DNA from 2 places in the Mesorhizobium sp. M6A.T.Ce.TU.016.01.1.1 genome. Region 1 is predicted to be linked to the other one. Evidence: predicted binding sites of a transcription regulator. Region 1 holds the regulator's gene; the other holds the start of a gene.

Region 1 (11,463 bases):
GAAGGGAAATGCCGGCTGGAAACCGTGCAAGCTGCTGATTCCAGCGGCAAACCACGGCTGTGCCGGCGAGACCCGCGGCGCTTCCCTTTCGACATGGCTGTGCGGCGTTACCGGGCTGACATCAAACTGTCATGCGACTGTTATAATCGGGGGCTATTGGCCTCAGCGGGCGCCGAAGGAATGGCGCCGAGAGACCATATTCCGAACAGGAGCAGGCCACATGAAGAAATTCCTCCTTACGGCGTCGGCCGCGGCGCTTGCGCTCGCCGCGTCGGCTGGTTATGCCGCCGCGCGCGACCAGATTCAAATCGTCGGTTCGTCCACAGTGTTCCCCTTCACCACGGCTGTCGCCGAAAAGCTCGGCCAGAGCGGACAGATCAAGACCCCGGTCGTCGAATCGACCGGCACCGGCGGCGGCATGAAGCTGTTTTGCCAGGGCGTCGGCGAAAATACCGCCGACTTCACCAACGCCTCGCGCGCCATCAAGGACAGCGAGCTTAAAACCTGCAAGGCAAACGGCGTGACGCCGGTCGAGATCAAGGTCGGCTTCGACGGCATCGTGCTCGCCAACTCGAAGGCAGGGACTGTCGTTGATCTGACCAAGGAGCAGGTTTTCAAGGCGCTCGCCAAGAATGTCGCAGTTGACGGAAAGGTCGTCGCCAACCCCTACAAGAACTGGTCGGATGTCGATGCGTCGCTTCCCGCGACAAAGATCGAAGTGCTTGGCCCGCCGCCCACGTCTGGCACGCGCGACGCGTTCGTTGAACTCGTCATGGATGCGGCCTGCCAGGAAGAAGTGAAGGCGGCTAATGAAAAGGGCTGCGGCGAAATCCGCGAAGACGGCGCTTTTGTCGAGGCCGGCGAAAACGACAATCTGATTGTCCAGAAGCTGGAAGCCAACCCCAATGCCTTCGGCATCTTTGGTTTCTCGTTCCTTGACCAGAATGCCGACAAGCTGCAGGGCCACAAGGTCGACGGCGTCGAGCCGACCTTCGAGAACATCGCATCCGGCAAGTACGGCGTTTCCCGCTCGCTCTTTATCTATGCCAAGAAAGAGCATGTCGGCGTCATCCCCGGCATGCAAGAGTTCATCGCCGAGTATACCTCGGAGGGTGCATGGGGTCCTGAGGGTTATCTGGCCGACAAGGGCCTGATCCCTCTGCCGGACGCCGAGCGCGCCACGTGGGCCGAAAACGCCAAGGCCCTGAAGGGCATGGGCTCCTGATTTTTTTGGGGTCCGGGCAAATATCCGCTCTGACCCTCATGCTCTAAAGCACAAAGCGCGGGACCAACGTCCCGTGCTTTGAGCCGGTGAATGGCCGGCGGTCGAGGGGACGTCCTGAATCATGGTCGGTTATCTCGTTGTTCTTCTGTTAGTTCTGGCTGCTGCGGCCTATTGGATAGGCCGCACACGCGCCATTGCCAGTGTCAATGGCGACGTCGCCCGGCTGCATTCGCTGCCTGGCCAGCATGGCATGTTCCTGGCGCTTTTTGCCGCCGGTCCCGCGCTGCTTGCGATCGTGCTGTGGTCGATGGTGACGCCGGGAATTGAATCGTCGATCATTGCCGACCGCTTCTCCGCCGAGCTGTCGGGAATGGGCATTCCGCAGGTCGAAGCTTTCATCCGCGACGCTCGCGCGATGGCCTTTGGCGGGCTTGTCGGCTTCGCCGATCCCACGAAAGAGGCGGCCGCGGCCGTCTACAAATCGATCCATACGAGCAGCAGCTGGATCATCTGGGCCGTCGCGCTCATGCTTTCCGCGTCCGGATTTTACTGGGCCTATTCGCGCATCGCGCAGGCCTACCGGGCGCGCCACGTTGTCGAGCGCGTTCTTCGCGCATTCTTGATTACCTGTTCGGCGGTCGCGATCCTGACGACGATCGGTATCGTCTTGTCGCTCATCTTCGAATCCTTGCGGTTCTTCCAACAGGTGCCGCTCTATAAATTCCTGTTCGGCACACATTGGTCGCCGCAGAGCGCCTTCACCGGCGCCGGAGCGGAAGCCGGAGCGGTCAACCAGGACATTTTTGGCATGGTGCCGCTCTTTGCCGGCACGTTGCTCATCACCTTCATTGCCATGCTGGTAGCTGCGCCTATCGGGCTGATGGCTGCGATCTATCTTTCGGATTACGCCTCCAAAAGCGTCCGCGCGGTCGCAAAGCCGGTATTGGAAATCCTTGCTGGCATTCCGACCGTCGTCTACGGTTTCTTCGCTGCGCTGACGGTTGCGCCCTACTTCCGTGGTCTGGGCGAAAGCCTGGGTCTCAACGTTGCGTCAGAATCCGCGCTCGCCGCAGGCGTGGTCATGGGCATCATGATCATTCCCTTTGTTTCCTCGCTTTCCGACGATGTGATCAACGCCGTTCCGCAATCCCTGAGGGACGGTTCCGCCGGCCTCGGCGCGACCAAGTCTGAAACCATCCGCAAGGTGATCCTTCCGGCGGCCCTTCCGGGCATCGTTTCGGCGATGCTGCTCGCAGTCAGCCGCGCAATCGGTGAAACAATGATCGTGGTCATGGCCGCAGGGCTGGCGGCAAATCTCACGGCCAACCCGCTCGAAGCGGTCACAACAGTGACGGTGCAGATCGTGACGCTGCTTGTGGGCGATCAGGAATTCGACAGCGCCAAGACGCTTGCAGCCTTCGCGCTCGGCCTGGTGTTGTTCTGCATCACGCTTACCCTCAACATCGTCGCTTTGCGCGTCGTCCAGAAATACCGAGAGCAATATGACTGATGCGATCGCGTCATTCGGCGCCGGCAGACGGCCGGTCAGCATTCATACCGACGATGCCGCGAAGGCACGGCTGAAGGGCCGTTACCGCGCGGAAACGTGGTTCAAATGGCTTGGCGCCGCAGCCGTCGCGTTGGCCGGCTTGTTCCTTGTGCTGCTCTTGTCGACGATCGTCACGCAGGCGATCCCGGCGCTGCGGCAGAACTATCTGACGCTGCCGATCGATCTTTCGGCGGCCAAGGTAGACCCGGCGAAACTCGACGCCGTCAACTACGACGCCATCGCCCAGGAAGCGCTTACGGCAAAATTTCCGGATGTGACGAGCCGTCAGGACAAGCGCCTGCTGCGCGGACTGATTTCCACGGGCACAGGCGTGTTCCTGCGCAAAGATATCGCTGCTGATCCGGGGATGCTCGGAGGAACTGTGGACTATGCGGTTCCACTTGACGATTTTGCCGATCTTTATCTCAAGGGTTTGCTTGCCGACGTCGGTTCGGACGAAGCGATTTCGACAAGCGTCACGCCTTCGCAAACCAGCGGCGACATCGATCTGACCTTCGGCGACGATGCCATGCTGGCGCTGGCGCGCGGCCATGGCGCGACCGAGGGCGAAAACGGCATGCTCACGCTGACGAGCGGCGCGTCGTCGCTGCTGGTCGCGTTCAACGGCGGCACGGTCAAGCTGACCGCGCTGTCGCCTGGGGCCAACGGAACGGCGGTCGCAAAGGGCACGGTGATCGAGGCGCTGGACAGCACGGCGCCAGCCGCAAGCGGCCAGGCATTCCTGCGGGTCATCGACACGCCGGAAGCATCGCGAAAGATTTCGGACAAGGTGATCGTCTGGCTCGACACGCTGAAGAGCGCCGGCCTGATCGAAAGCCGGTTCAACTCGATCTTCTTCTTCACCGGCGCAAGCCGCGAGCCGGAACTGGCCGGTATCTGGGGCGCGGTCGTCGGATCGTTCCTGACCATGATCGTAACGCTCGCCATCGCCTTCCCGATCGGCGTTTCGGCGGCGATCTATCTTGAGGAATTTGCGCCCAAGAACCGGCTGACGACGATCATCGAAGTGAATATCAACAATCTGGCGGCGGTGCCTTCGATCGTCTTCGGCCTGCTTGGACTTGCCGTATTCCTGAATTTCTTCGGCCTGCCGCGCTCGGCCCCGGTGGTTGGCGGCATGGTGCTGGCGCTGATGACCCTGCCGATCATCATTATAGCCTCACGCGCTTCGCTGCGCGCCGTGCCACCGTCGATCCGCGAGGCCGCACTTGGCATCGGAGCGTCCAAGGTCCAGACCGTATTCCATCACGTCCTGCCGCTGGCGATGCCGGGTATCATGACCGGCACCATCCTCGGAATGGCGCATGCGCTGGGTGAAACCGCGCCGTTGCTGATGATCGGCATGGTCGCCTTCATCGTCGACATTCCCGGTGGCTTCACCGATCCCGCGACGATCCTGCCGGTGCAGATATTCATGTGGGCCGATTTTCCTGAAGCGGGGTTCCAGCAGAAGACTTCGGCGGCGATTTTGATTTTGCTGGTGTTTTTGGTCATCATGAATGCCATCGCGGTGATACTGCGCAGGCGCTTCGAGCGGCGCTGGTAAGGAGTAGAGGATATGAACATCATGACGGAAGCCAGCGTCGAGCAGAAACTGAGTAGCGGAACCAACGAGCCTTCGATCAAGATGAAGGGCGAAAAGGTCTCCGTTCATTACGGCGAGAAGCGAGCTCTGTTCGACGTGGATCTCGATGTCCGCGAGAACCAGGTGACGGCGTTGATCGGCCCATCGGGCTGCGGCAAGTCGACCTTTCTGCGTTGCTTGAACCGAATGAACGACACGATCGACATCGCGCGGGTAAGCGGCAAGATCACGCTCGACAACGAGGATGTCTACGACCCGAAAATCGATGTCGTCGAGCTGCGAGCTCGCGTCGGCATGGTGTTCCAGAAGCCGAACCCGTTTCCGAAGTCGATCTACGAAAACGTCGCCTACGGTCCGCGCATTCACGGTCTGGCCAGGAGCAAGGCGGAGTTGGACGGCATCGTCGAATCGAGCCTGAAGAAGGCCGGCCTGTTCAACGAGGTCAAGGATCGCCTGCTCGAGTCGGGCACTGGCCTTTCCGGTGGCCAGCAGCAGCGCCTGTGCATTGCGCGCGCCATCGCTGTGTCACCGGAAGTGATCCTGATGGACGAGCCGTGTTCTGCGCTCGATCCGATCGCCACCGCCCGTGTCGAGGAACTGATTGACGAACTGCGCCAGAACTACACGATCGTCATCGTCACCCATTCGATGCAGCAGGCAGCGCGCGTGTCGCAGCGCACGGCGATGTTCCATCTCGGCTATCTGGTCGAGGAGGGCGCGACCGACAAGATGTTCACCAACCCCGACGACAAGCGCACCCAGGACTACATCACCGGCCGGTTCGGCTAAGCGGTCCGGCGAATTTCGAGCACGAGGACAGTATCATGGGTGAACATACCGTCGCATCTTTCGACGAGGAACTGGAGCACATCGACAGGCTGATCCGCGACATGGACGAGCTTGCCGCCGCGATGGTCGCAGCCTCGATCCGCGCGTTGCTCGCGTCAGATAATGCGATGGCGCAGCGCGTCGTCTCGGATGACGCCATCATGGATGCGCGGCAGCGTGAACTCGACGACAGCGCGATCACGCTGATCGCCAAGCGGCAGCCGATGGCGCAAGATCTGCGCGCCGTGGTTGGCGCAATCCGGATGGCCGGCGATCTCGAGCGCATCGGCGACCTAGCCAAGAACATAGCCAAGCGGGTCAGCGCCGTCGGGCAGAGCGCCACGCCGCGTAATCTCTCGCACGGTATCGACGCGATGGCGGATCTCGTTCTCGAGCAGCTCCGCGGCGTGGTCGAGCACTATGTGTCGCGCAACGCCGGCGCGTTGAAAGAGCTGCGCGCCGCCGACGAGAAGATCGACGTGAAATACACGGCGGTTTTTCGCGAACTCCTGACCTACATGATGGAGGATCCGCGCAACATCACCGCCTGCACGCATCTTCTGTTCTGCGCCAAGAATCTCGAGCGTATCGGCGATCATGTCACCAACATCGCCGAGAACGCCTACTATGTCGTGACCGGGCAGCAATTGCCGGCGGATCGGCCGAAGCTCGACGAAACGACGATGCCGGCGTCGGCGACATGACAGGGGTAACCGGCCGATGATCGCGCCGCGCATCATGGTGGTGGAGGACGAAGAGCCGCTGGGCGTCCTCCTTCGCTACAATCTGGAATCCGAAGGCTATCAGGTCGAGGTGGTGACGCGCGGCGACGAGGCCGAAATCCGGCTTCAGGAAAACGTGCCCGATCTTCTGGTGCTCGACTGGATGGTGCCGGCGGTTTCGGGCATCGAGCTTTGCCGTCGCCTTCGGGTGCGTCCCGAAACCGAGCGGCTGCCGATCATCATGCTGACCGCGCGCGGCGAGGAAAGCGACCGGGTGCGCGGCCTCTCGACCGGGGCCGACGACTATCTGGTCAAGCCGTTCTCGACACCGGAATTCATGGCCAGGGTCAAGGCGCTGCTGCGCCGCGCCAAGCCCGAAGTGCTGTCCAGCGTGCTGAAGGTCGGTGACATCATGCTCGATCGCGAATCGCACAGGGTCTATCGCAAGAAGAGCGAGATCCGGCTCGGGCCGACCGAATTCCGGCTGCTCGAATTCATGATGCGGCACCCGGGTCGGGTGTTCTCGCGCAGCCAGTTGCTCGACAATGTCTGGGGCGAGACGATCTACATCGACGAGCGCACGGTGGACGTCCATGTCGGCCGGCTGCGCAAGGCGGTCAACAATGGCCGCATGCCCGATGTCATCCGCACCATCCGCGGCGCGGGCTATGCGATCAGGGAAGACTGAACAGACTGCCTAAATTCAAGCTGCGTTCTTCCATTCAGGCCACGTGCTTCCTGGCCGTGCCGGACTTCCCTTGCGCGCCCGGCGCGAAAATCTCCTGGTCGACGAAGCTCAGCGCTCGCATGGCGCAGCCTTCGCGGATCAGCGGCAGCTCGTTCGGCTCAGTGTCGAAGGAAATCGAACCCGAATGCTGACCGCCGGCGGTCTGAGCGATGGCCTCGCGCAGGGCCGGCTCGATCAGGTCGAAGGCGGCAGCGCTGGCGCCGACCATGGCGACCGGCGCCGGATCGATCAACGCGAACAGGCTGCCGAGCCCGAAGCCGAGCGCTTCGCCGGCCTTGCGGTAGGCTTCGCGCTCGGGTCCGTCCGTCTGGCGCGCCCGGGCCGCCAGTGCCCGCATCTCGGCGTCGCTGACATCGGCGACCGGCTCGGCGTTCTCGCTCAACTGCCTTGCATTGCGCCAGATGGCGTAGTTGCCGGCATAGGCCTCGACGCAGCCGCGCCGCCCGCAGCGGCAAAGCGCGCCGCCCGGCCGGTGGATCATGTGGCCGAATTCGCCGCCTGAGGAATGGGTGCCGGTGAACAGTTCGCCCTTCAGCACCAGCCCCATGCCGATGCCGTGGGAGAGCAGGATGGCGATGAAATCGTCGCGGTAGCGATCCGGGTCGCGCCAGCGCAGCGCCACGGCCATCATGTTGCAGTCGTTCTCCATGATGGCCGGGATGCCGAACTCACGTTCCAGAATGTCGGCGAAGGCAATGTTCGTCTGCGGCGTGATCGGCGACCACAACATGGCGCGCGCATGGGAATCGGTGATGCCCTGGATCGCCAGCGCGATGCGGGCGACGCTTTGGACATCGAGATCGGGATCTTCGAGCCGGCGCCGGACGATGGCGACACATTCGTCGATCAGCTCGTCGCGCGACATGGTCAGCGTGTCCAGCCGGCGCTGTTCCTCGGCGACCACTTGTCCGGCATAATCGATGACGGCGACCGAAAGGAAATTCAGCGACAACACGACGGCCAACACCGCTGCCGCTTCCGGATTGAGGCTAAGGCCGACCTGCGGCCGGCCGCGTTTCAGCGAAACGGTCTCGCTCGCTTTGCTCTCGGTCAGGATGCCTTCCTGGATGAGGTCGGAAGAGATCGCCGATATGGTCGAATGGCTGAGGCCGGTGGTCGCGGCGATCTCGGTTCGCGACGGCTGGCCTGCCCGGCGTACGGCCGAAATCACCATCGCCCGGTTGCGCCGACGCAAATCGTCATGACGGATTCCAACCGACATCCTTTGCTTCCTCCCTCTTGCCGCGGCCGCTCATGAACCGGAAGCCGTCGGTAGCGTCCGACAAATACTGGCAGAAGCAGAAGGCCCTGTCATTGTTTATTCCGGGGCTCGAAAAAAGTCGGCAGGGACATCAAAATCCATCAGAATTGATGTTGACAGCGCTTCGGCGTTGGACCAGTATTTTTTCGAGGCTCGAAAAAATAGAGCCTTTGTGCCGGCCTTCGGGCCAGTTTGGTCGCGCCGTATCGCGGCGCAGGGAGGACTATCATGAAGAGATTCGCAGCCGCCATCCTGGCGGGGGTCGCCATGTCGCTGACGCTCGCGTCGGTCGCACAGGCGAAGGACAAGGTCATTGGCGTTTCGTGGTCGAACTTCCAGGAAGAGCGCTGGAAGACCGACGAAGCCGCCATGAAGACAGCGATCGAGGCCGCCGGCGACAAGTATATTTCCGCCGATGCGCAGTCCAATCCCGGCAAGCAGCTGACCGATGTCGAGAGCCTGATCTCGCAGGGCGCCAACGCGCTCATCATCCTTGCGCAAGATGCGTCGGCCATCGGGCCGGCGGTGCAAAAGGCGCTGGACGAAGGCATTCCGGTCGTCGGCTATGACCGGTTGATCGAGAACAAGGACGTGTTCTATCTGACCTTCGACAACCAGGAAGTCGGCCGCATGCAGGCCCGCGAAGTGTTCAAGGTCGCGCCGGAAGGCAACTACGTCTTCATCAAGGGCTCGGGCGCCGATCCGAATGCCGATTTCCTGTTCGCCGGCTCCATGGAAGTGCTCAAGGATGCCATCGACAGCGGCAAGATCAAGAATGTCGGCGAGGCGTATACCGACGGCTGGCTTCCCGCCAACGCCCAGAAGAACATGGAACAGTTCCTGACCGCCAACGACAACAAGGTCGATGCGGTGGTTGCCGCCAATGACGGCACCGCCGGTGGCGTCGTCGCGGCGCTGACGGCGCAAGGCTTGGCCGGATCCGTCCCGGTGTCCGGCCAGGACGGCGACCATGCAGCGCTGAACCGCATTGCGCTCGGCACACAGACCGTATCGGTGTGGAAGGACGCGCGAGAGCTCGGCAAGAACGCCGCCGAGATCGCCTCGCAGCTTGCCGATGGCAAGCAGATGACCGACATTGCGGGCGTCAAGGACTTCACCACGCCGGGCGGCAATGCCGTCAAGTCGCTGTTCCTGACGCCGATTGCCATCACCAAGGACAATCTCAACGTCGTCATCGACGCCGGCTGGATCAAGAAGGACGAAGTCTGCGCGGGTGTCGCCGCGGGCAGCGTTGCGGCCTGCAACTGATCTGGATCATTTCGCAAGGAAACGAACGCCGCGGCTGTCAGGCCGCGGCGTTTTTCGAGAGGCTTTCCGCTTCAAATGACCGTGGAAAGCAAATAGCATTCTGTTCCGGCATCCGCGCCAGACGGCAACCCGGTCGGAGGACATCATGACCGACACGGCATCCAACCCACCGGTCGCCCACACGGCCGAAGACCGGGCGCGCGAATCCGAGCTCAGCGCCATCGGACGGTTCCTCAAGGCAACCGAGCTCGATATACGCATGCTCGGCATGGTCGGCGCTCTGCTGGTCATCTGGGTTGGAATTCACATCCTGTCGGGTGGGCTTTTCCTCACGCCGCGCAATCTCTGGAACCTGTCGGTGCAGACCTCCTCGGTGGCGATCATGGCGACCGGCATGGTGCTGGTCATCGTGATGCGCAACATCGATCTTTCGGTGGGCTCCGTCGAAGGCGTGATCGGCATGGTGATGGGCGTGGCGCAGGCCGAATTCCTGATCCGCGTCATGGGGCTCCAGGTGGGAAATCCCTGGATATGGATTATCGCATTGGCTGCCGGTGTGGTGCTCGGCCTCATGATAGGCGCGCTCCAGGGCTTCATCATCGCTTATCTCGAGGTTCCGGCCTTCATCGTGACGCTGGGCGGCTTGCTGATCTGGCGTGGCATGGCGTGGCTGATGACGAGCGGGCGCACCGTCGCGCCGCTCGACGCCACCTTCCAGCTCATGGGTGGCGGGCCGCGTGGCTCGATCGGGGCAACCGCAAGCTGGATCGTCGGCGTTCTCGCCTGTGCGGCCGTCGCTTTCATGCTGCTCAACGGCCGGTCGCAGCGCAAGCGGTTCAAGTTTCCGCTGCGTCCTGTCTGGGCGGAGAGCTTGCTTGGTGTTGTCGCCTGCGCCGCCATCCTCGGCGCCGTGTGGATCGCCAATTCCTATCCCTGGCCAATCGGCATCGTGCGCCAATACGCGCAGCGGAACGGCATCACCGTCCCCGAAGGCGGGCTGTTCATCGCCCATGGCATCGCCATACCGGTGCTGATTGCGGTCGCAGTGGGCATCGTCATGACCTTCATCACCAGGCGCACCCGTTTCGGCCGCTATGTCTTTGCCATTGGCGGCAACCCGGAAGCGGCGGAACTCGCCGGCATCAACACGCGCTGGGTGACCATGAAGGTGTTCATGATCATGGGCATATTGGCCGCAATCAGCGCGGCGATTGCGTCGGCTCGCCTCAATGCCTCGACCAATGCGCTGGGTACGCTGGACGAGTTGCTGGTCATCGCCGCAGCCGTCATCGGCGGCACGTCGCTGGCCGGCGGCTCCGGCACGGTGCTCGGCGCCATGCTGGGCGCGCTTCTGATGCAGTCATTGCAATCCGGCATGGTGTTGCTCGGCATCGATTCACCGCTTCAGAGCGTCGTCGTCGGCGCCGTCCTGGTGATCGCCGTCTGGCTCGACACCGTCTACCGCAAGCGCGTTTAGGGAAGGGCGATCATGGTTGACACAACTGCTCGCACAGGCACGCCGTTGATCGATATGCGGAACATCTCGATTGCCTTTGGTGGTATTCGCGCGGTCGACGACGCGTCGATCGACCTTTTCCCGGGCGAGGTGGTGGCGCTGCTCGGCCACAACGGTGCCGGGAAGTCGACGCTGATCAAGATCCTGTCCGGCGCCTACAAGCGCGACTCGGGCCAGATATTCGTCAATGGCGAGGAGGCCTCGATCTCCAATCCGCGCGATGCCAAGAAATACGGCATCGAAACGATCTACCAGACGCTGGCGCTCGCCGACAATGTCGACGCCGCCGCCAACCTCTTCCTCGGCCGCGAGCTGATGACCGGCTGGGGCACGCTCGACGATGGCGCCATGGAGGCCGAGGCGCGCAAGGTGATGGGCAGGCTCAATCCCCGCTTCCAGCGCTTCAAGGAACCGGTGGTCAAGCTTTCGGGCGGCCAGCGGCAGTCGGTGGCGATCGCGCGCGCCATCCTGTTCAACGCCCGTATCCTGATCATGGATGAGCCAACGGCGGCATTGGGGCCGCAGGAAACGGCGCAGGTCGGCGAACTGGTCATGCAGCTCAAGGCCGACGGCATCGGCATCTTCCTGATCAGCCACGACATCCACGACGTGTTCGAGCTTGCCGACCGCGTCTGCGTGATGAAGAATGGTCAGGTCGTTGGAACGGCGCGCACCAGCGACGTGACCCAGGACGAGGTGCTCGGCATGATCATCCTGGGGAAGTGTCCGCCCGGTGCCA
Region 2 (11,463 bases), on a different contig from region 1:
TGGCGGTGGTGGCCATCTTCTGCGCGGCGGCGGTGTTCGCCAAGCGGCCGGACATGCTGACGCTGATCAACATCGAGCCATTGATCAGGAACCCGCAGCAAGCGCTGATCGGCATCGCCACGCTTGGCCATCAGCTCGGCTACAACAACATCCTGCCGGTCTATGCGGTGCTGCTGCTGATGGCGCCAATCTTGCTGCTGTTCATCAGCCACAGGCCCCTGTCGGCGCTCGCCGTATCCGGAGCTCTGTGGCTGGTTGCGGGTATCTACCAGATCGCCCCGCCGAATTATCCGGAGCCCGGCTTCTGGTTCCTCAATCCGCTGTCGTGGCAGTTCCTCTTCAACATCGGCTTGGCGAGCATGCTGCATATCAGGCGCGGCGGCACCATTCCGGTCAATCGCTGGCTGGTCGGCGCTTCGGCGGTCTATGTCGCGGCGGCATTGGTCTGGGTGCACAGCCCGCTATGGGGGCAGGTGTCGTGGCTGAACCTGCCCGTGGTGCTGACCGGCTTCGACAAGACGTTCCTGTCGCTGCCGAGGCTGCTGCACATCCTGGCGGTAACCTACCTGATCGTGGCGTTTCCTTCCGTCTCGAATCTGTTCCGCACCAGCCGCGACCATCCGCTCGCCATATTGGGCAAACGATCGCTGCCGGTTTTCATCGCCGGCACGGTGCTCGCCATGGCGGCGCAGGTGATGAAGCTGATCAACCCGGGCGGCTTTGCCTATGACAGCTTGCTGATCGCCGCAGGCATCGCCATGCAGTTCGCGCTCGCCTATTATCTCGAATGGCTGTCGGGCCTTGGACGGTCCGGCAAGAGCAAGCCGGTCCGCAGCGAGGCGTCGCCAGTCCATGCGTCCTTCGGGGTGCGAGCCATGGCGACAGGCATCAATCGATAGGCGTCCGGGCTCAAGCTGTTTTGGGCGGCGGTCCGGAAGATGCCCTGACGACAAGCTCGACGCCGAGCGTCTCGCGCCGCACCGTGCCGTCGAAATCGAGGATCATTCGTGCCGCCCGGCGGCCAATCTCGGCGATCGGCTGGGCGATCGTGGTGAGCGCAGGATCGGAAAGTGCGGCTTCAGGCACGCCGTCGAAGCCGACGACCGAGACGTCGCCGGGAACCGCGATGCCCCGCGCGGTCAGCCATTCGATCGCGACCATGGCCATCCGGTCCGACATCGCCAGGATTGCGGTCGGCGGCTCTGCCGAGGCGAAGATCGTTTCGAGGCCGGCCCTTGTGCTGGCTTCGTCGTTTTCAGTCTCGTATACCGGAATCCCGGCGGTATCGACGCCGAACCGGGAAAGCGCCTCGAAATAGCCGATGCGGCGATCGCGTGTGCCGGTGTAGGCGGCCGTCCGGACTTGGCTCGGCGAAACAAGACCGGTGCTGTCGTCGGCGAAAGGCAGCGCCAGAACGGCGAAGCGCCGATGACCAAGCTCGGCGAGATGCTGCGCTGCCAGGCGGGCGCCGGCGACATTGTCGACGCCGATCGCCGAGACCGTGTCATCCTCCGAGCCGAGTTCGAGCGCGACGAAGGGGAGCTTTCGTTCACGCGTCAGCTCGACGAGGCGCGGACCTCCCTCGATGCAGAACAGGATAAAACCGTCGACCAGCGCGCTCTGGATGTTCCAGGCAAGCTTCTCCTCATTGCCCGCCGATACCAGCGCGATGCCGGCACCGGTGGCGTCACATGCCTCGGAAATCCCGGCCATCATCGCGCGGGCAAAGGGATCGTCGAAGAAATAGGACAGCGGTTCGGTCGTGGCGACGCCGATCGCGTTGACCTTGCCGGCGCGCAGCAGCCGGCCCTTGGGATCCGGACCCGCATAGCCCATCGCCTCGGCCGCTGCCTTGACCCGTTCGCGGACTTCCTCGCGCACGATCTCGGGACGGCTGAACACGTTGGAGGCGGTGCCATGCGAAACCCCGGCGGCCTTGGCTATGTCGGCCAGCCGGATGGGTCTTGTATTGCCTTCGGTGGATGACGCCATTTTTTTGCCTCCAGGCAGCTACCTAGCACCTTTGTTGGATCGATTCAAATTTTTGCTTGACATTGGTGCGGGCGGGTATATTTTTGAATCGATCCAAACGTTGCGCTAACCGTCGATTGGATCGATTCAGGAAGGAGAGTGCCATGCACCCCGTGAATTATCTGTTCGAAGACATCTACCGCAACGACTGAAGCATCACCTCGAATGCAATGACCAGGACACGTCGCGGCAGCGCCGGCCCATGGATCCGCGACCTGCGTTTTCTTGTGGAGCGCAAGCGGAGCTGATCGGCGGCGCTTTTTCATAGCTGTCGATTGGATCGATTCAAATTGGAAAAGGGAGCCTTGCCATGCATCCGATCAAGCACCTGTTCGAAGACATCTATCGCAACTATTGGGGCATCTCGCCGGCCACCGATCGGCCGGAGCGGCGCCGCCTGACCAAGCCGGCCGCACGCGATCGCCACCTGCCGGTCCGGCCCGAACGCCGGCAGGATTGGCCGTCGTCTGACTGACTGTCGTTTGGCTGGAACGGGACCCGGCCGTTGCCTGCAACCGCCGCACTTTGGGGCGGGGAGGGAACGCCGTCTCAGGAGCGCGGGCGCACCAGCGCCGAGGCTGCAATCGCCAGCCAGCCGGCGATGAGCAAGGTGCCGCCGATCGGCGCCGACAGCGGGAAAAGCCGCGAATTGAGCAAGTCCCGGGCGAGGAGATCGCTGCAGAATAATACAAGCCCGACAAGAAGGATGAGGCTTGCTGCTCGCAGGACCCGGTTTGCGCCGACGAGGCCGATTGCAAGAAAGACCGGCGCATGCATGAGCAGGAAGGACGCGACCATGCCGACGAAAGCGCCGCCCAGATGCGCCGCCGCGGCGGACAGCGCCACGCCGGCCGCGCCGCACAGGCCGCCGACGAAAACGAAGGTGCGGCCGCTGCCGCTTGCTGGTTGCCCGGCCGTGCTCATGTCTCTGGTCTCCGTGAAGTAATGATGGCCCGCAAACGGTGTCACGACTTGCCGGCCTGCGCCAGCATGTCGCGCGCGCGGCGCGAGTGGACCAGCCAATTATACGCAGCTCCGCCGGCCAGCAGCACCGATGTGCCGAGAAACACCGCGCGCATGCCGAAATGACCGCCGACGAAGCCGCCGAGCAGTGGTCCGGCGACCTGTCCGACATATTGTGCCGAGATCGACAAGCCGAGCACATTGCCGCCGACGCCGTCCGGAACATTGTGGCGGATGACGCTGGTGATGCAGGGCAGGAGACCGCCAAGTGCCAGCCCCATCAGGAAACGCAGGCCGACGAGCTGCCAGCCCTGCGTGACGAAGGCTTGCGGGATCAGCAGCAGCGCCGATACGGCAAGCGCCCCGATGATGACGTTCCAGTGGCCGACGCGGTCGGCGAGCTTGCCGAGACGCGAGGCCGACAGGATGGCGCCGAGTGCCGCAGCCGACATGACGACGCCGGAGGTCAGCGTTAGCAGGCTTTGGTCCTCGATGAGCTGCTGGACGTAGACCGTGATGATCGGCTCGATCGACATCGTGGCGAAACTCAGCAGCATACCGGTCACCAGCATGGCGACGATGGGGCGCTTGTCCTCGATTTGCGACCAGCCGCCTTTCTGCTTCTCAGTCGATGCTGCCTTGTCGGCTGTCGGGCGAGGATTCTCCTTGATGAGAAAAGTCGTTGCCAGGAACGCCAGGAAAATGACGCCGCCGGCGAGCAGGAAGGTGGCGCGGATGCCGATCAAGGGCGGCAGCGCGCCACCGAGCAGGGGACCGACGAGAGCGCCGGCGGTGATGCCGGCCGACAGCACGCCGAGCGCCCAGCCGGACCGGTCCTTCGGCGTCTGCATGGCCACCAGGATGGTCGAGCCCGAGGAATAGCCGCCGGCGAAGCCGATCAGCAGGCGCAGCAGCACCAACTGCCAGACAGTCTCCACCATGCCGGTCAGCGACATGCAGACGGCCATGCCGAAACTGGCGCGGACCAGCATCAGCTTGCGGCCGTAGCGGTCGCCCAGCCGTCCCCACAGCGGCGCCACCAGCGCGGCGGCGAAGAAAGTGGCGCCGTAGGCGATACCTGACCACTGCACAATAGCTGCGTGCCCCTCGGCGCCCAGCTGCTCGACATAGAGCGGCAGGAAAGGCAACAGCAGGGTCATGGCGACAAGCGTGCTGAACGAGCCGGCAAAGCACACGGCGAGATTGCGGCGCCAGTGGATGTTGTAGGTGCCTTGCGTGGCGAGGGTGGCATCTTGCGGCATATGATGTCCTGTCCGGCAGCTCGTTTGAAAACTTGCTGCGGATACCATTTTGGGATACCAAACTGGTATCCGTCATGGACGCAAGCCCGGCCGCTGTCAATGCGGCCCTCTCAACATGATCGGCAAATGATGGTTGGTAGTGATTGCCAGCAAAACGGCCAGAGATTGGAAACCGCCATGTCGCAGATGCAGACTGTCGAAATTGGGCTTCGCGAGATGATCCTCGGCCTCGAGGTCGGTCCGGGCCAGCGGCTGACGGAACGCTGGATCGAAAGCCGCTTCGGCGCCTCGCGCACGCCGGTCAGGGCAGCATTGCTGCGGCTCGAGACGGAAGGCTTGGTCTGCCGCGACGGGCGTGGCTGGACGGTTTCACCCATCAATCTCGCCGAGCTCGAGCAGATCGCCGTCTACCGCGAGGCGGTCGAGGTCGCGGCGGTCAAGCTGACTTGTGCATTGGAGGACAGGAGCGCTGTCGAAATCATCGAGGCGATGCTGGACTCCTGTGACGCCGGCACCCCGCGCGAGGAATGGCACCGCGTCGGCATGGATTTTCACATCGAGCTGGCACGGCTGTCCGGCAACGAGTTCCTGTTCAGGGCGGTCCGCGATGCCATGACACGCCTGTCGCGCGCCCGTTGGCTGGAGGTGCGCGACGAGGCGGCACTCGGCCGCGCCTGGGCAGAGCACCATGCCATTCTGGCAGCGGTGCGGGCTGGCGAAGCCGATGAGGCAGCACGTCGGCTTTCGGCCCATATCGTCGGCAGCCGCGACCGGCTGGTGACATCTTTGCACAATGACCGGCGCGGCCTGCGCGCCAGGGGATTTGCCGTAGTCGCGGCCTGATTGCCGAGGCAACCACTTTCGCCCTCGCTTCGCGGGCGCCGATGGCGTAAGAGCGGCGATGGAAAACAACCGATTTGAAACACCCGTGACCGTCAAGTCGGGCGCGGAGGGAGCCACTCAGCTCTTGCGTACGGCCCGCGAGGCTTCCGACTACCTCCTCAACAACTGGCCCGGCAAGCGCAGTCCAAAGCATCGCGAAGCGCTGCAGGCCTGCCATGATGCGCTGGCCGGTGACAAACCGGCCATGATCGCGAGGCGCGCCTTCATAGCCGCCGCGCGCGAAGTGAACGTGTTCGTCAGCGACAAGGCGCCGGCCTGAAGACGCAGCGGGATTCCTAGGCCGCATCCAACCCGCCTCGCGGGCTGGATGCGTTTTACTCTGCCGTTTCCGTTTCGGTCTCGGAGGTGGTCTCGTCTTCGGGCTTCGAACGTTCCTTGGCTGCGACCTTGGCCGCCTGCTTTTCCGCCTTCTTGGCGGCCTTCTGCCGGTCGCGTTCCTTGCGTTCTTGGCCGTAATTCGGTGCTCGCGCCATATCTCTTCCTTTCGCAATGCTGAAGGTTGTTAGCCCTGCCTAGGAGCATTGGGCTGCAAACACAACACCGCAAAGGCCGATCGGCTCCATACATAGCCGGCAAGCCGGCTGCACGCGGTTCCGGGCTTGCAAGATGGCTGGCACAATGGTGTAGGAGAGACCGGGGTACAAATAACAAGCTCACCTGTTTTTACCAAGTGACCGATGGCCACGCTTCAAAGAAACGCACAGAAGCTATTCTACTATGCGCGCAATGCCATGCGCGATATCGCGCCGCAGGCGCTGTTCCGCCGCAGGCTCGCCGGGCTGCTCGATCGGGCCAGGCTTTCGGACGGGTCGATCCGCGCGCGTCTCAACTATTACAACAGGCTGCAGGACGCTTTCGCGCCGAGCGCCGATGCCGTGCCGGTCAGCCGGCTGCCGACAGACCGGAGCATGTATTACTACGACCTGAAGGAATTCACCCGCTACTTCGATCCCGATTTGCGCATCGACCTCGAATTCGGCGACGTCATCGAGGTGCCTGCGATGCCGTCGATCGTCAAGGATCGGCCGATCGCCGGCGACAACAGGAACGGGGTCCTGTTCAAGCTCAACAAGTTCCGCCACTTCCACATGCCCGCCGACGATGTTGCCTTCGCGGACAAGCTTCCGGTCGCCGTCTGGCGCGGCGAGCTCAACAATCCGATACGGACCTTGCTTCTGGAGGCCGCGCGCGATCTGCCCTTTTGCGATGTCGGCACGCCCAAGCCGACGGCAGCGCCGGAATATCGCAAGCCCTATTTGAGCATCGATCAGCAGCGGCGCTACCGCTACATCATTTCGCTCGAGGGCAACGATGTGGCGACCAATCTCAAATGGATCATGAGCTCGAATTCGCTGTGCCTGATGCCGCCGCCGACATACGAGACATGGTTCGGCGAAAGCGAACTCGTGGCTGGTGTCCACTATGTGCCGCTCGAACCGGATTTCTCGGACCTCGCCGAGCGGGTGCAGTATCTCGAGAAGCATCCGCCTGAGGCCGAACGCATCGTTGCCGCGGCCAACGCCTATTGCCGCAAGTTCGCCGATGAGCGGGCCGAGCAGGCGATCTGCTTGCTCGTGCTCTACAAATATTTCGTGCTCAGCGGCCAGATCGAGCCTGATCCCGAGGTCTGGCGTTTTATCTCGGGCTAGCCCGCGGCGATCTTCGACCTGATCCGGACCCTGTCAGATAGCATCCCGGTCGAGGACCAGATCGGCCGGACCGAACCGGTCTTTTGCGGTGAACTGCTGGTGCCAATAGGGGTAGAGAACAGGAGGCCTGCTCACAGCGTCCAGGCGTGCGCGCTCATCGCTGGTCAGCACCAGGCTGGCGGCGGCGATATTGTCCTTGAACTGCGCTTCGGTGCGGCCGCCGATCACCAGCGAGCTGATGGCCGGCCGGCTGAGCAGCCAGGCAAGCGCCACCTGCGCTGCCGACACGCCATGGTTCTTGCCGATATAGGCAAGCACGTCGACGATCCGCCACAGCCGGTCCTCGTCGCGGATCGGCGGTTCCTTCCAGCCGCTGAGCTGACGGGAGGTGGCCTGGTCGCGGTGATATTTGCCGGACAGCAATCCACCGGCAAGCGGGCTCCACACCAGCACGCCAAGCCCCTGGTCGACCGAGATCGGCAACAATTCATATTCGGCTTCGCGCGCTTCCAGCGTGTAGTGGATCTGCTGGGTGAAGAAGCGCGGCTGGTGCTGGCGATCGCTGATCCCCAGTGCCTTCATCACTTGCCAGCCGGAATAGTTGGAACAGCCGACATAGCGGACCTTGCCCTGGCTGACGAGCGTGTCGAGCGCGGCGATGGTTTCCTCGAGCGGCGTCGTGCCGTCCCATTCGTGCAGGAAATAGATGTCGATGACATCGGTCCTGAGGCGCTTCAGGCTTTTCTCGCACTCGCGGATCAGATGGTAGCGCGACAGCCCTTCGTCGTTGGGGCCATCGCCGATCCGCATGCGCGCCTTGGAGGCGATCAGCACATCGCCCTTGCGTTTGCCGCCGAGCGCTTCGCCGATGATCTCCTCCGAAAGCCCGTTCGAATAGACATTGGCGGTGTCGATGAGATTGATGCCGGAATCGATGCAGAGGTCGATCATCCGGCGCGCCTCGTCGAGATCGGTCTTGCCGACCGCCGAAAATGCGCCGGCGCCGCCAAAAGTCATGGTGCCCATGGTGAGCGTCGAAACCTTCAGCCCGGAACGGCCGAGAGTGCGGTACTCCATGTCAGATCCTCGCAATTGCGTTGAGAAGGCGGTGCTTCGAAGGCTGCCCGAAGGAGCCTGGCATTTGTAGGACAAGTCGCGCGGCTTGTCGCCCATGCCATGGAGGGCGGATCGATCACATCTTACGGATTTGGGTGACCGGCGCACGAGCCGGCTGCAATAAAACCGTCATTGCCGGCCTGTATGCAAGTCGGCTCAAGGTGTTCGATCTCGGCCGGCAGGCCGGACGCCGACACGGGCGTGCACGCGGAGCAGCATAAATGACCGAAGCAAAACAGAATTCTCCTGCCAGGGATTGGCTGGAAGCGGAGCTAGCCGACACGCTCGACGAAGACTACGAGCTGGAAATGTCGGAACCCGCGCTGTCGCTGGAAATCGCCAAGATCTACAAGAACGCGCATCCGCCCTCGATGGATCGCATGCAGTATTTTCGCGACCTGATCACGCTGCAATCCGAATTGATCAAGCTGCAGTCCTGGGTGGCTTACCACAAGAAGAAGCTGGTGGTGGTTTTCGAGGGCCGCGACTCGGCCGGCAAGGGTGGCGTCATCAAGCGCATCACCCAGCGGCTCAATCCGCGCATCTGCCGCGTCGTAGCACTGCCGGCACCGACCGAGCGCGAGAAATCGCAATGGTATTTCCAGCGCTACGTCCCGCATCTGCCGGCAGGCGGCGAGATCGTGCTGTTCGACCGCTCATGGTACAACCGCTCCGGCGTCGAAAGGGTGATGGGATTTGCCGAACCGGATCAGGTCGAGGAGTTCTTCCGCGACGTGCCGGAGTTCGAGCGCATGCTCGTCCGTTCCGGCGTCACGCTGGTCAAATACTGGTTCTCCATCACCGACGAGGAGCAGCAGATGCGCTTCCAGATGCGCATCCATGATCCGATGAAGCAGTGGAAGCTCTCGCCGATGGACCTGCAGTCGCGCGTGCGCTGGGAGCAGTACACCAAGGCCAAGGAAGAAACGTTCGCCCGCACCAACATTCCCGAAGCTCCTTGGTTCATCGTCGAGGGTAACGACAAGAAGCGGGCGCGGCTGAACTGCATCGATCATCTCCTCAAGCAGATGCCTTATGAGGAGGTGCCGCACGAAGAGATCACGCTGCCCGACCGCGTCTTCAATCCCGAATACGAGCGCCAGGTGCTGCCGCGCGAGCTGTACGTGCCGGAGAAGTATTGATCATCTGGGACTGCTAAAGACCCGGACGGGCGGCATTCCTTCGCGCCCCCCTCTGTCCTGCCGGACATCTCCCCCACGAGGGGGGAGATTGGCAGCGTCGCCGACGGTGCCAATCTTGCAACGCTGATGATTGGCGAAAGCCGGCGCGACATCCGATCTCCCCCCGTGTGGGGGAGATGTCCGGCAGGACAGAGGGGGCGCGAAGGATCGCGGCGCAGAGGGCTGCGCTTCAGTGAGACTACGCGCGCTTGATGATGACGTGCGTGGCATTCGGCGTCGCGACCTGCTCGCTGCACCGGTAGCCGAGCTTGAGCATGTCGATGCCGGCAAAAAGGTTCTCGCCGGAGCCGAGCAGCATCGGCGATATCGCCAGATGCATGTCGTCGATGAGCTTTTCCCTGAGATATTGCCGGATCGTGGCGACACCACCGCCGAGCCGGACATCCTTGCCATCAGCCGCTGCTTTCGCCTTTTCCAGCGCTGAGTGGATACCGTCGGTCACAAAATAGAAGGTCGTGCCGCCCTCCATGACGATGGGATTCCGCGGATGGTGGGTGAGCACGAAGACCGGCACATGGTAGGGTGGATTGTCTCCCCACCAGCCTTTCCAGCTTTCATCCGGCCACTCGCCGCGGATCGGCCCGAACATGTTGCGGCCTATTATCCACGCCCCAACATTTTCGAAGCTGCGCGCCACGAACCCGTCGTCCGTGTCTGTGGTCCCGCGATCGTCGCCAGACATGTTGCGGAAGGTCCGGGTGCCGAACATCCAGTTGTGCAGGGCTTCCCCACCTACGCCCAGCGGCTCTTTCAGGTCCTGGTCGGGACCGGCGCCATAGCCGTCGATTGACAGGGTGAAAGCGTTGACGCGAAGCTTGGACATGAGTACCTCCCTCGAGACCAGTTGTGAAATGCAAGCAGTTGCTTTTAGCTATACTGATTGCATTTTTGCAAGCGGTATTTTGAAATCTCCGCCGAGCGATGAGCGGCTTGTTTGGGCCAGCCGCGTCAGGACCGCAGCCAAGACGGGTGGTTGCAGCAGCAGTTGCTTGCGCCGCGATGCCTCGAGGATGCGTTTACGTCATCAAGCATGGCCTGCAATGGAAGGATGCGCTGCAGGCCTACGGGGGCAGATGAGCGGCCACAAAGGGGCACGCATGGTTCTCGATGCCCTGCCGCCCTGCCAAAGCCCTGATTGCGGATCGCGGTTATGACAGCGCCATTTCGCGAGGCTTTGTGGAACAAAGGCATCGAGCCTTAGCATCCCGTCGAGCCGAAGTCGGAAAGTCCCATATCCCGACGACAGGGCACTCTATCGCCAGCGCCACAAGGTCGAGAACCTCTTCGCCAAGCTCAAAGACCGGCGGCGCATTGCAACCCAATACGACCGATGCGCGCATAACTTCTTCTCGGCGATCTGCATCGCCGCAACCGTCATCTTCTCGCTCTAATCAGAGCGTCCTGAGCCGAGGCTCTAAGCCTTGCCCAGATGCTTTGGCCAGAATTCCTGGTGGACTTCGGCGGCTTCGTCTTCGAGGTTCGTCGGGCCAACCACAGTGACGATGCGCGCGCCGGTCTGCAACACCGCCCGGCTCGGCACGTTCAACCCGATCCCAGCGATCTCGCCCAGCCGCGCTTCGGAGCACGCAAACACCATACGCCCGATGCCCGACCAGTAAATCGCCCCGGAGCACATCGCGCACGGCTCGGTGCTGGTGTAGAGCGTGCAGTCAGCGAGAAAAGCAGCGTCGTAGTGCTGCGCCGCTAGTTTAACCAGGTTCATCTCGGCGTGGTTTGTCATATCGTGGCCGGTGAAGACGCTGTTCTCGGCGCGCAGGATTACTTCGCCGTCCCTCACCAGCACCGAGCCAAACGGTTCGTCGCCGCGTTCCATTGCGGATTTCGAGAGCGCAATTGCCTCGCGTAAAAACGGCTCGTGGCTTTCCATCAGAGTCTCCCAAAAAGCTAGAGTGGGATGATTGTCTTGAATCGGAGGGATTTCCAAGGGCTGCAGATCAGATTCAGTTAGGCGATCTGCATCGCCGCAACCGTCATCTTCTGGCTATGCGCACGACCGATTGTTTGATCTCGGCCTTCAACATAGGATGAAGGCTGTCGCGTGTGGTGATGATTGCGAGTGCCTACCCCTTCAGCATCGCCGCCACTTCGGGCGCGAAATAGGTGAGGATCCCGTCGCAGCCGGCGCGCTTGAATGCCAGCAGCGATTCCAGCATCGCCTTGTCGCCGTCGATCCAGCCATTGGCGGCAGCCGCCTTGATCATCGAATATTCGCCCGACACCTGATAGGCGAAGGTCGGCATCCGGAATTCGTCCTTCAGCCTGCGAATAATGTCGAGATAGGGCAGGCCGGGCTTGACCATCAGCATGTCGGCGCCC

What was found. Region 1 encodes PhoB, which activates phosphate uptake and scavenging genes when phosphate is short. Its sites were predicted from a motif close to TGTCATNNANCTGTCAT; they were not measured.
Region 2: the regulator PhoB is predicted to act here: its motif matches at 8,041-8,057, upstream of ppk2 (polyphosphate kinase 2).

The regions. Positions count from the first base shown of each region.
Region 1 covers NZ_RZTJ01000001.1:408,350-419,812, forward strand. Annotated here, with positions in the region: gene EOC94_RS02135 (PstS family phosphate ABC transporter substrate-binding protein) at 221-1,225, shown strand; gene pstC (phosphate ABC transporter permease subunit PstC) at 1,347-2,735, shown strand; gene pstA (phosphate ABC transporter permease PstA) at 2,728-4,341, shown strand; gene pstB (phosphate ABC transporter ATP-binding protein PstB) at 4,354-5,169, shown strand; gene phoU (phosphate signaling complex protein PhoU) at 5,205-5,912, shown strand; gene phoB (phosphate regulon transcriptional regulator PhoB) at 5,929-6,618, shown strand; gene EOC94_RS02165 (ROK family protein) at 6,653-7,900, opposite strand; gene xylF (D-xylose ABC transporter substrate-binding protein) at 8,168-9,208, shown strand; gene EOC94_RS02175 (sugar ABC transporter permease) at 9,354-10,685, shown strand; gene EOC94_RS02180 (ATP-binding cassette domain-containing protein) at 10,698-11,463, shown strand, end outside.
Region 2 covers NZ_RZTJ01000005.1:170,106-181,568, forward strand. Annotated here, with positions in the region: gene opgC (OpgC domain-containing protein) at 1-899, shown strand, start outside; gene EOC94_RS12090 (LacI family DNA-binding transcriptional regulator) at 910-1,992, opposite strand; gene EOC94_RS34075 (hypothetical protein) at 2,342-2,506, shown strand; gene EOC94_RS12095 (DUF423 domain-containing protein) at 2,581-2,955, opposite strand; gene EOC94_RS12100 (multidrug efflux MFS transporter) at 2,997-4,256, opposite strand; gene EOC94_RS12105 (GntR family transcriptional regulator) at 4,434-5,099, shown strand; gene EOC94_RS12110 (DUF982 domain-containing protein) at 5,158-5,418, shown strand; gene EOC94_RS12115 (hypothetical protein) at 5,474-5,632, opposite strand; gene EOC94_RS12120 (glycosyl transferase family 90) at 5,837-6,808, shown strand; gene EOC94_RS12125 (aldo/keto reductase) at 6,842-7,885, opposite strand; gene ppk2 (polyphosphate kinase 2) at 8,146-9,066, shown strand; gene EOC94_RS12135 (dihydrofolate reductase family protein) at 9,305-9,949, opposite strand; gene EOC94_RS12145 (nucleoside deaminase) at 10,541-11,014, opposite strand; gene hemB (porphobilinogen synthase) at 11,208-11,463, opposite strand, start outside.